Regions from separate parts of the Caballeronia sp. SBC1 genome, predicted to be linked through region 2. Evidence: riboswitches for the same ligand, from Rfam matches in the RefSeq annotation. Region 2 holds a riboswitch; each other region holds the start of a gene.
The links. Region 2 has a riboswitch for cobalamin ahead of SBC1_RS31935 (CbtB-domain containing protein). Riboswitches for the same ligand answer to the same signal wherever they lie in the genome.
Positions count from the first base shown of each region.

Region 1: linked by a shared signal. The riboswitch ahead of SBC1_RS23885 (HoxN/HupN/NixA family nickel/cobalt transporter) and the one ahead of SBC1_RS31935 (CbtB-domain containing protein) in region 2 are both predicted to bind cobalamin.
Region 3: linked by a shared signal. The riboswitch ahead of SBC1_RS08665 (TonB-dependent receptor domain-containing protein) and the one ahead of SBC1_RS31935 (CbtB-domain containing protein) in region 2 are both predicted to bind cobalamin.

Region 1 is NZ_CP049157.1:1,307,202-1,310,447, forward strand. Features, by position in the region: gene urtD (urea ABC transporter ATP-binding protein UrtD) at 1-388, shown strand, start outside; gene urtE (urea ABC transporter ATP-binding subunit UrtE) at 413-1,105, shown strand; cobalamin riboswitch at 1,165-1,314, shown strand; gene SBC1_RS23885 (HoxN/HupN/NixA family nickel/cobalt transporter) at 1,350-2,405, shown strand; gene SBC1_RS23890 (DUF3717 domain-containing protein) at 2,395-2,619, opposite strand; gene metE (5-methyltetrahydropteroyltriglutamate--homocysteine S-methyltransferase) at 2,774-3,246, shown strand, end outside.
Region 2 is NZ_CP049158.1:1,135,868-1,139,113, reverse strand. Features, by position in the region: gene lhpI (bifunctional Delta(1)-pyrroline-2-carboxylate/Delta(1)-piperideine-2-carboxylate reductase) at 1-589, shown strand, start outside; gene SBC1_RS40170 (hypothetical protein) at 673-1,008, shown strand; gene SBC1_RS31940 (histidine phosphatase family protein) at 1,094-1,654, opposite strand; cobalamin riboswitch at 1,708-1,869, shown strand; gene SBC1_RS31935 (CbtB-domain containing protein) at 1,900-2,133, shown strand; gene SBC1_RS31930 (CbtA family protein) at 2,142-2,909, shown strand; gene SBC1_RS31925 (DUF1289 domain-containing protein) at 2,962-3,225, opposite strand; gene SBC1_RS31920 (cobyrinate a,c-diamide synthase) at 3,222-3,246, opposite strand, start outside.
Region 3 is NZ_CP049156.1:1,961,939-1,965,184, forward strand. Features, by position in the region: gene SBC1_RS08665 (TonB-dependent receptor domain-containing protein) at 1-1,910, opposite strand, end outside; adenosylcobalamin (AdoCbl) riboswitch at 2,324-2,476, opposite strand; gene SBC1_RS08670 (ABC transporter ATP-binding protein) at 2,695-3,246, opposite strand, start outside.

The DNA.
Region 1 (3,246 bases), on a different replicon from region 2:
TCGGGAAGCACAAGCGAGGATTGAAGAGACGCTGGAACTGATCCATCTTGAAGCCGATGCCACGCGTTCTGCCGGTGAGCTGTCGCACGGGCAGAAGCAGCGGCTGGAGATTGGCATGTTGCTGATGCAGCAACCAGCGCTTCTGTTACTCGATGAACCCGCCGCCGGCATGACGGACCATGAAACCATGCAGCTCGCGGAATTGCTCAACAAGCTGCGCGGCACCTGTTCGATGATGGTCGTCGAGCACGACATGGAATTCGTCGCAGCGCTCTCGGGTGATACGGGACGCGTGACGGTGATGGCCGAAGGCAGCGTGCTTGCACACGGCACGCTCGACGAAGTGAAGCGCAACGAGAAAGTGATCGAGTCGTACCTCGGCCGTTGATTGGGCCACCACGGGAAATTAGAAATGCTCGAAGTCGATTCACTCAACCAGTTCTACGGCGGCAGCCACATCCTGCGCGATGTGAAGATGACCGTGCCCGATGGAAAACTCACGGTATTGCTTGGCCGCAATGGCGTGGGCAAGACCACGTTGCTACGCTGCCTGATGGGCGTGGTGCCCACAAAAAGCGGCACGATCTCCTGGCGTGGTGCGAAGATTTCTTCGATGCCCACCTATAAGCGCGTATCGAGCGGCCTGGCTTACGTACCGCAAGGACGGGATATCTTCGGCCGGCTCACGGTTGAAGAAAACTTGCTGGTGGGCGCGGCGAGCCGTAAAGCGCCATCGAAGGTACCAGACCGGATCTATGAACTGTTCCCGGTGCTCAAGGAGATGAAAAGCAGACGCGGCGGCGATCTGTCGGGCGGCCAGCAACAGCAGCTCGCGATCGGCCGGGCGCTGATGAGCGAACCACAACTGCTGATCCTCGATGAACCGACTGAAGGCATCCAGCCCTCCATCATTCAGGATATCGGGCGCACGTTGCGGCAACTCGTTGATGAAATGGGCATGACAGTGCTGCTCGTCGAACAGTACTACGACTTCGCTCGCGAGCTTGCCGACCGCTACTGGGTGATGAGCCGCGGTGAGATTGTCGCGGGCGGTGAGGGCGCGGACATGGAGGCGCATGGCGTGCGGGAGTTGATCGCGGTTTAAGTCTGACGAGCGAGTAGTAAATAGCGCGCGTGAACTGATCGACATTGCAACAGGCGCGGTATATAACGTGCAGCGTACTACCTCGTTAAGGGAAAGTGAGAAGCCGGTGAGAACCCGGCACGGTCGCGCCACTGTATTTGGTTTGTAAGCGTTTAGATTGTCGAACGTTTCGAACCAAGAGTCAGACCTCCTTCCTCGACTTTTTCAACTCCAAGCGGGACGCGACTTCCCGAGGGCTGCTCAGATGATTTCTCAACTCGTACAAATTTTTAACGACTCAGGCACTAAGGTGCGGGGCAAGCTTTTCGGCATTTATGGGGTATTGATTGCGATCAATGTCCTTGCGTGGGTTTGGGCTCTGGTGGCATTCCGCCACCATCCGGTACTTCTCGGAACTGCAATGCTGGCCTACGGATTCGGGCTGCGTCATGCGGTGGATGCCGACCACATTGCCGCTATCGACAATGTCACGCGCAAGCTCATGCAGGAGAAGAAACGCCCCGTTGCAGTGGGCTTCTTCTTTTCTCTCGGGCACTCGACCGTGGTCGTGCTCGCCTCTGCCGGGGTGGCTCTTGCAACGTCGGCCATGCAGGGACGGTTCGACCGTTACAAGGAAATCGGCGGAATTGTCGGCACGTTGGTGTCGGCGTTATTCCTGTTCGCGATTGCCCTGATGAACCTGATTATCCTGAGGTCGATCTATAAGGCGTGGCGCAACGTCAGGAGCGGCGGTGCTTATGTCGATGACGATTTCGATCTGCTTCTGGCCGATCGCGGATTTCTGGCTCGCATCTTTCGCCCGTTGTTTCGCATGATCACGCGAAGCTGGCAAATGTACCCGCTAGGTTTCCTGTTCGGTCTGGGATTCGATACGGCGACTGAAATTGGTTTGCTTGGCATAGCGGCAACCCAGGCGTCGCAAGGGCTTTCTCCCTGGGCGATCATGGTGTTCCCGGTCCTGTTCAGTGCCGGCATGTCCCTGATAGATACGCTGGACGGTCACCTGATGCTCGGCGCTTACGGATGGGCTTACCTGAAGCCGATCCGGAAAATCTACTACAACATGACCATCACACTGGTGTCCGTCATCGTGGCCGTCGTGATTGGCGGCATAGAAGCGCTTGGGCTGCTCGCAGATCAGTTGAAACTGCAAGGTCCAGTGTGGGATGCCATAGGTACCTTGAACGATAATTTCGGCACGCTGGGCTTTGTGATTATTGGCATTTTCGCCGTTAGCTGGATCGTGTCGGTCCTGATCTATCGTGCAAAACGCTTCGACGAGCTGGAAGTCAGCCGCTAGGACCGCGTTGATCCAGGGCACTCGTCAGTGCCTGAATTTGCTCGCTGCTAAGCGACGATGTATCGATCGCGTCAGCGTGGGAAAAAATCATCTGTCCATAAGCATCGGCGAGCACGCGCGCTTCCCGGCAGAGTGCCGCATCCTGACCGGCCGGCTTCAGTTCTCGCCAATAGTTGATTGCGCGCTCGACGTCGAGAATAGTGAATACGCTCATAGGTCTGCCCTGCAGCTTCGGGTGAATGGACGGGTAACGCCGGTACGCGCACGTTGCACCCACATGAACAAAACTAATAGAAAGATGAAAACATGTCGCTTGTCGAATGACACGCCGGCATTCAGACTGTGGGCCACTCGGTTAAGGACGCATTATGGCTCGCACTCATCTTCATGGTTTTCCGCGCATCGGCGCTCATCGGGAACTCAAGTTCGCGCAAGAGGCGTTCTGGCGCGGGGAGTGCGACGATGCTCATTTGCGTAGCGTCGCAGAGGCGTTGCGTGCGCGCCATTGGGAGTTGCAACGATCGGCGAAGCTGGATTTCGTAGCGGTCGGCGACTTCGCCTATTACGACCAGATGCTGAACCTTACCGCGCTGTTGGGCGCGTTGCCGGAGCGGTTCGAATTCGAACCGTCGGCGCTTTCGCTTGCGCAATATTACGAGCTGGCGCGGGGCAACAAGACGCAACCCGCCATGGAGATGACCAAGTGGTTCGACACCAACTACCACTACCTTGTGCCGGAGTTGGGGCCGGGCACAACATTCAACGGTGGCGTCGACTGGTTCTTCGACGAAATCGACGAAGCGTTAGCACTGGATCATTCTGTCAAGCCGGTTCTCATTGG
Region 2 (3,246 bases):
GGTCACCATGATCGGCATCCAGGCGCTGCTCGGACGTGAGCCCGCAGCTGTGTTGATCATCGGCACGGGCAAGCAGGCCGCGCATCACATCGAGGCGCTAAGCGCGCTTTATCCGGCCACGAAGATCATCGTGCAGGGCTCGCGGGTCGAACGGGCCGAGGCGTTTTGTGCGGACCATGCGGGGTTATCGGCGAGATTGAGTGCGTTGGAGGACGCCGATATTCCTGCGTCTATTGACGTAGTTATCGCGACCACTACGAGTAGAACGCCGGTCTATACGTTGCCGCCCATCGAGGGCCGGCTCTTGATCGGAGTGGGCGCATTCACAGCCGATGCTGCTGAAATAGAGGCATCTACCGTGCTTGCGAGCGAGGTGTTTGTGGACGATCTGGCCGGCGCGCGGCATGAGGCGGGGGATCTGATTCAGGCGGGTATCGACTGGGACGAGGTTCGGCCGCTTGCGAGCGCGTTGCGCGCTCAGGCCGCTGATACAGGGATCAAGCGGCCAGTCATGTTCAAGAGTGTTGGATGTGCAGCGTGGGATCTGGCCGCGTGCAGGGTCGTCCGGGCGATGCTCGGAACGGGCTAAGAAAAGCGCCTGCATATTAAAGCTGGAATAGTCCTTGCTCACTGTTCTTATAGTGATCCGAGGATTATTTCAGGGCTTGATTGATGACCAGTCGAAACGAATTTGAACTGAGAGCAACGGATTGGCGCGCCCAGTCCGATGTAGCGACCATTGCAAAACAGGCGTGGTCGAATGCAATTCCCGCCGCCACGCCAACGGCGCCTTCCCGCGCTACACCGCCAGCGACCTACTTTATATCGGTGCTCGAGTTGGCGACCGGCGAGAAGCTAGGCAACGACGAACGGCTTCGCGCCATCGCGATTCTTGAAGCGCATTTCGCGGCGGGCCGTCCCCGCACGCTGAAAGAAGCGATCAGGATCTGCGCGGGCGCGATCGATTCTGCGACCCTCCAGCGCATGGCACGCGGCGCTAAGGGCTGACTTAGGGGCGACTTAGGGCTGACTGCTTGCGCGTTTGGAGCGCTACTTCGTTTTTCCGGCATCAGGTAAAAACGACGCAGTTTTGTCATACGGAAGATCTGCATCGAAGGCGCCATGCGTCGCCTGAGCGGGTCAGTGTGACTGCCGAAAGCGGCTCCAGGTCCATGCAGTAGATTGCCGTAAGCGGTGCGTCCAGGACCGTCGCCAGCACGGTCTTGACCACGATTGCATGCGTCACGACCAGCGTGACTCCAGCCTCTCGATTGCTCTCCAGCGCGGCTCGCACCCTTCTTTGCAGGGCCTCCAGGCTCTCGCCGCCATGCGCCGCGCTTCCCGGTTCGGAAAGCCATGCGCCCAATCCAGCTGCGTCTTCATCATGGATATCGCGGATCGGACGACCTTGCCAACGGCCGTAGTCCAGGTCTCTCCATGACGCCTCGACACTCGTTTCGATTTCAAACGCTGCTCCGGTTTGCATAGCTGCGAGTGCCGGACTTGTGATGACCCGATCCGGTTGAAACGCCGAAGCAAGTCGCGGGAGCCGGGATAACTCAGGCTCGTCAATGGCGTCGCCGGTACTCGGAAACGAGCCGGTTTTCATCGCCTGCGTAGTCGCGTGGCACAGCAAGATAAGTTCGGTTTTCATGGCGCTCGATTAAGGGGTTGCGAACGGATTGCTTTACATTCGGCTAACTCATTTTAGAATGGCAAGCCTGCAGCGCGAGGAAGTCGGTGAAAACCCGGCACGGTCGCGCCACTGTGAGCGGATGTCGAATGGGATTGATAGCGCCGAACCGATAGCGCTTCAGCCTTCTTTCAGCATCTGCAAGTCAGACCCCCGCTGCAGCCTTTCTTTTGTCTTACGGGACGCGCATTCCCTTGGAGTCATTCATGAACCATCCTGCCTTGTCCGCCAGTTTGACCGGCAACAATCCCGCATTTGATGCACCCGTACCCATTCCGGTGCGTGAAGTGTTGCCCTGGGCTGTCTTTATCGGCCTGCTTTTGCTGATCGCGATTTATTTTGTCGGCGCCGAACAGGGCGCGACATCGATCTTCCAGAGCATGGTTATCCACGAGTTTGTCCACGACGGTCGGCATCTGCTCGGCTTTCCTTGCCACTGAGACCGACCATGATCCGAAACCTTTTGATACGCGGCATGATCGCGGGACTCGTTGCGGGCCTACTGGGCTTTTGCGTTGCTAAAACCTTTGGTGAGCCGTCAGTCGATCGCGCGATTGCGTTCGAAACGCAGCAGGATAAGCTGCAGAGCCAAGCGGAAGCCGCGGCTGGGCATCAGCACGACCCAGCGGACGACGTTGAACTCGTCAGTCGTGCGACACAAGCGGGACTGGGTTTGCTGACCGGTGTCTGCGTGTTCGGGACGGCGTTGGGCGGCCTGTTCTCGCTAGTGTTCGCATTGTCGTACGCGCGTCTTGGTGCTTTGCGCGCACGCGGGACATCAGCGTTGCTCGGTCTGTTCGGCTTCGTGGCCGTTGCGATCGTGCCGTTCCTCAAGTACCCGCCTAATCCGCCATCCGTGGGCAATCCGGACACTATCGGCGCACGCACCGCGCTGTTTTTCGGCATGGTCGCTATCTCGCTGATCGTGGCCGTGTTTGCTGTACGGCTGCAGCGTCGCCTGAAGGCACGCCACGGCGATTGGAACGCGGTGCTGATCTCGGTTGCCGTGTACATCGTGCTGATGGCACTGGCGTATCTTGCGCTGCCGCCGATTGACGAAGTGCCGAAGCTGTTCTCAGCGACACTGCTATGGAATTTTCGCGTGGCGGCAATCGGTATCCAGGCGGTGATCTGGGCCACGCTCGGTTTGCTCTTCGGCGTGCTCGCGCAACGTGAATTGGAAAGGGCGCCCTCGCGGCGGATTGCTTCGGCCTGAGCGTTTAGTTAGTGTGAATCCTTGGAGGGGCGGCTTGCAGGCCGCCCCTTTTTCATAGCGCAGCCTTGCGTGCAAGCAGGTTATTGAACAGCGCGAGCTTGTCGGCGTCGGCCATCGTTTTCCATGCCTTGATTTCTTCGCGGCTCCTGAAGCAGCCTTCGCAATGCCCCGTGGTCTTGTCGAGCCGGCATACGTCCGTGCACGGCGAGCCCACAGGTTGAAGCTGTTTGGCTCGCTCGATAGTGAACGTGAGTTCGAGCGGGACTTCCATGGGTACTTCCATTTCCATCGGCAATTCCGTAGGCGTTGTTGTCATAGCGTTTCGCCGCGAAAGAGC
Region 3 (3,246 bases), on a different replicon from region 2:
CCGAACGCAGTCCGGCCCAACGTGTTGTAACCGTATGCAGTGACGTACTGCCGGTTAAAGAGGTTGGACAGATTGGCGGACACGGTGAGATGCGAATTGACCCTGTACGCAGCACGCAGGCCAACGGTTGTGTACGACGGCAGGTAGGTCGCGTTGAACTGGTCGTCGTAGGTCGATCCACCGTAAAGCAGCGAGACGCCCGTGCTCAGCGCGTGCAGGCGGAACTCGTCCCACATGTGATCGATGTTCAGGCTGACGGTCTGACGCGGACGGCGGTTGAGCCACGTCTGGTCGGTGACATCCTGGGGATTCAAAATACCGATCGCGAGACTGACCGGTGTCGAGTCGCCAAGCGTGCCCTTGTACGACAGGTCGATGCCCTGGATGCGCGCGCGACCTACGTTCACGGGAAGATAGGTCACCGTGTCGTAGGTGATGAGATCGTGCACGCGGGTGTCATAAACAGCGGCCGTAAAGGTGCCGAACGACGTGGCCGCATCGAGCGCGGCCTCGACCGTGTCGCTGCGCTCAGGCAGCAGGTTCGGGTTCGCGTAACCTGGGTAGTACAGGTCGTTAAAGGTCGGCAGGCGGAATGCGTTGCCATACGAAATGCGTGCCGTATAAACCGGGCTAATGGCATAAGCGATGGCGACATTGCCGGTATTTACCGACTGACCCTGGATGATCTCGTGACGCCCCGCCAGGAACACCGTCAACGCACCGAGTGTGACCGATTGATGGAGCGAGACTGCTGAATCGTTGCGTGTCGGCACGCCCGTGGGGATGTCGACGGGCAGGAAGGCTTGCTCGCGGGTGAAGTCGTAGGCGAGCTTGCTCTCGCCGGAAAGCGGCAGACTGAAGAGCGTGAGCCCGCGTTCGTGATGGGTCAGCGAGGTCGACGTACTGAAACGCGTCGAGTCGATCTCATCGGTCGGGATGTCCGGGTTGTTCGCATAGAGGAACTGGCGGTCCGTGGTATAGCCCACTGACTGGTCAAACTGCGTAAACGGCGTGAGGTCCAGATGAAACGCGATGCCTGTCGTCAACTGATGATCGAGTTGGCGGTCATCGCCGCCAGCATTGTCGTAGGACAGGTCGGACCGGTGATAAAGGGCGAATGTGGAGATCGACCAGTTGTCATGCGCATAGCCAAGACGCGCATCCACGTCCTGAGCATGGTACGGATTGCGGCCATCCTCGTGCCCGTAAGCCCACGGCTGGGTCGCATCAATTCCAGCGGTGTTGTAGTCGTGCAAGCCCAGGGAATAGGTCAGTCCAGCCAATGCCGCGAGCGGACCAGTGGACGAAATACTGCCTGAAGTGCGGATCTGTGTATCGAACGTTTTGTTCGAACCGCCGCCTGTTGAAATCGTGGTCTGGTTGGGCTGATTTGCCGCACGGTTCGTGAAGAGTTGCACGACGCCACCCACTGCGTCCGCGCCGAACGAGGCGGCCGCCGGTCCCGAGATAACTTCAACGCGGTCAAAGGCGGAGGTCGGAAGGTCGGCCCACTCAGCTTGACCCGTAGTCGCTGAACCCACTCGGATACCGTCTATGAAGACGGCGACCTGACTTCCCGTTGAACCACGGATGCTGACGGAGGCAGAAGTTCCTGGGCCACCGTTTTGCGAAATGGTAACGCCGGGCAGCGTTGCGAGGGCTTGCGTGATGCTCGGGTCAACGGGCGACAGGCGGTCGAGATCCGCGCGGGTAAGGACCTGGGTTGAGGCGTAGCGTTGATCGAACGATTGCGGCAGGTGCTGCGTGTCACCGGTGACGAGAATATTCGGCAGCGTGGCGGTGGACGGAAGCTGCTCCGGCTGCGGCAACGACGAGTCGTCAGCGGCCTGTGCAACCTGCCATACCGACACCGTGAGCGCAGACGTGAGGATGAAATGCCGAAACTTCATACGGGGAAAACCTTGTTATTGAAGATTGGATAATTGGATAGCGTGCAGCGAACGCGGGCGTAGCGCGTCGATTTCGGATACCGGCGGTGACGAAACCCGTGCCCCTTTGGACGCCTTACCGCCCTGCGCGTCATGCGATAGACGAGCGCAACCCGCGAACACACGCCGCGGCCAAGCCACCTTTAAGTTGCAGTGAATTCTCTCGCACAGCAGATACGCCCCTGCCTCGGGTGTTGGTCTTGGCAAACGGCGGACGTCTCACCCCTCGCCTGCGCAATCGATCATGCCGCAGGCGGGCAGCCAAATGCACTTACGTGGGGTCTTGTACACCGACGCGACTCAAGCTGGCAAATCGAGGAGATGCCGCTCTGGCTGTCAGCCAGGATCGCGGGCAGTATCGGTCATCGGTCATGTGGATGTCTCCCGGGGAGTGCGCGCCCCAAAGTCAGAAAAGAGGTATACGACGCCAAGGTCTGACTTCCGGTATGTGCTGAAACCGGTCACAGTGGCGCGACCGTGCTGGATTTGCACCAGCTTCCACGAGTCGTATGCGCGCATTTTACTTCCGAATCCCGCCTGACACTATCAAGTCCGGGATATTGAATAACTGATGGTGCGCGTGCCCCCGGTATCACGAGATCCGTGCACGCTGATTATCGATGCCCCCAAGCGACTTATCTTTCGCTATCCTTACGTTTTCATGCGTTCGCGCTGAAGCGTCGAGGGCGAGCGGAATCACTAGCTCCTGCCCCGCGCCAGAAGGCATGCAGATCTTGAAGGCTCCTTAGTGGACCAGGATCGTACTGTCGGGTGACCAGCTCAACGTCACTCGCGAGCCGACCGGAATCAGGTCTTCGCCGGAGTTTTGCACATGGACCTTGAGCCGCTGCCCGCACCAATCAAGCATATAGGTTGTATTCACACCGGCAAAGACGTGATGGGCAACCTGCGCCGTCAGCCGGTTATGCGCGCTCGGCGCGGCCTCGCCCGTTGCTCGCTGAAGCGCGATCTTCTCCGGACGAACCGCGCACTTCGTCTGATTCGATACAGCGGAGCGTGATCCGAAACGAATCAGGCTGCCGTCGTTGATGCGCATGCCGCCCGTCTCCAGTCGTCCGTTGAGGATGTTGGCATCGCCGAGAAACGTGGCAGCGAACTCGCTGGCCGGATGATCGTAAAGCTCGCGTGCTGTCGCCTCCTGGATCAATTTTCCATCGCGCAGGATACCTACACGATCACTCAACGTAAGCGCTTCTTCCTGGTCGTGCGTGACGAATACGGTCGTGATCGCGACATCACGCTGGATGCGGCGCAATTCGACCTGCATGTCCACACG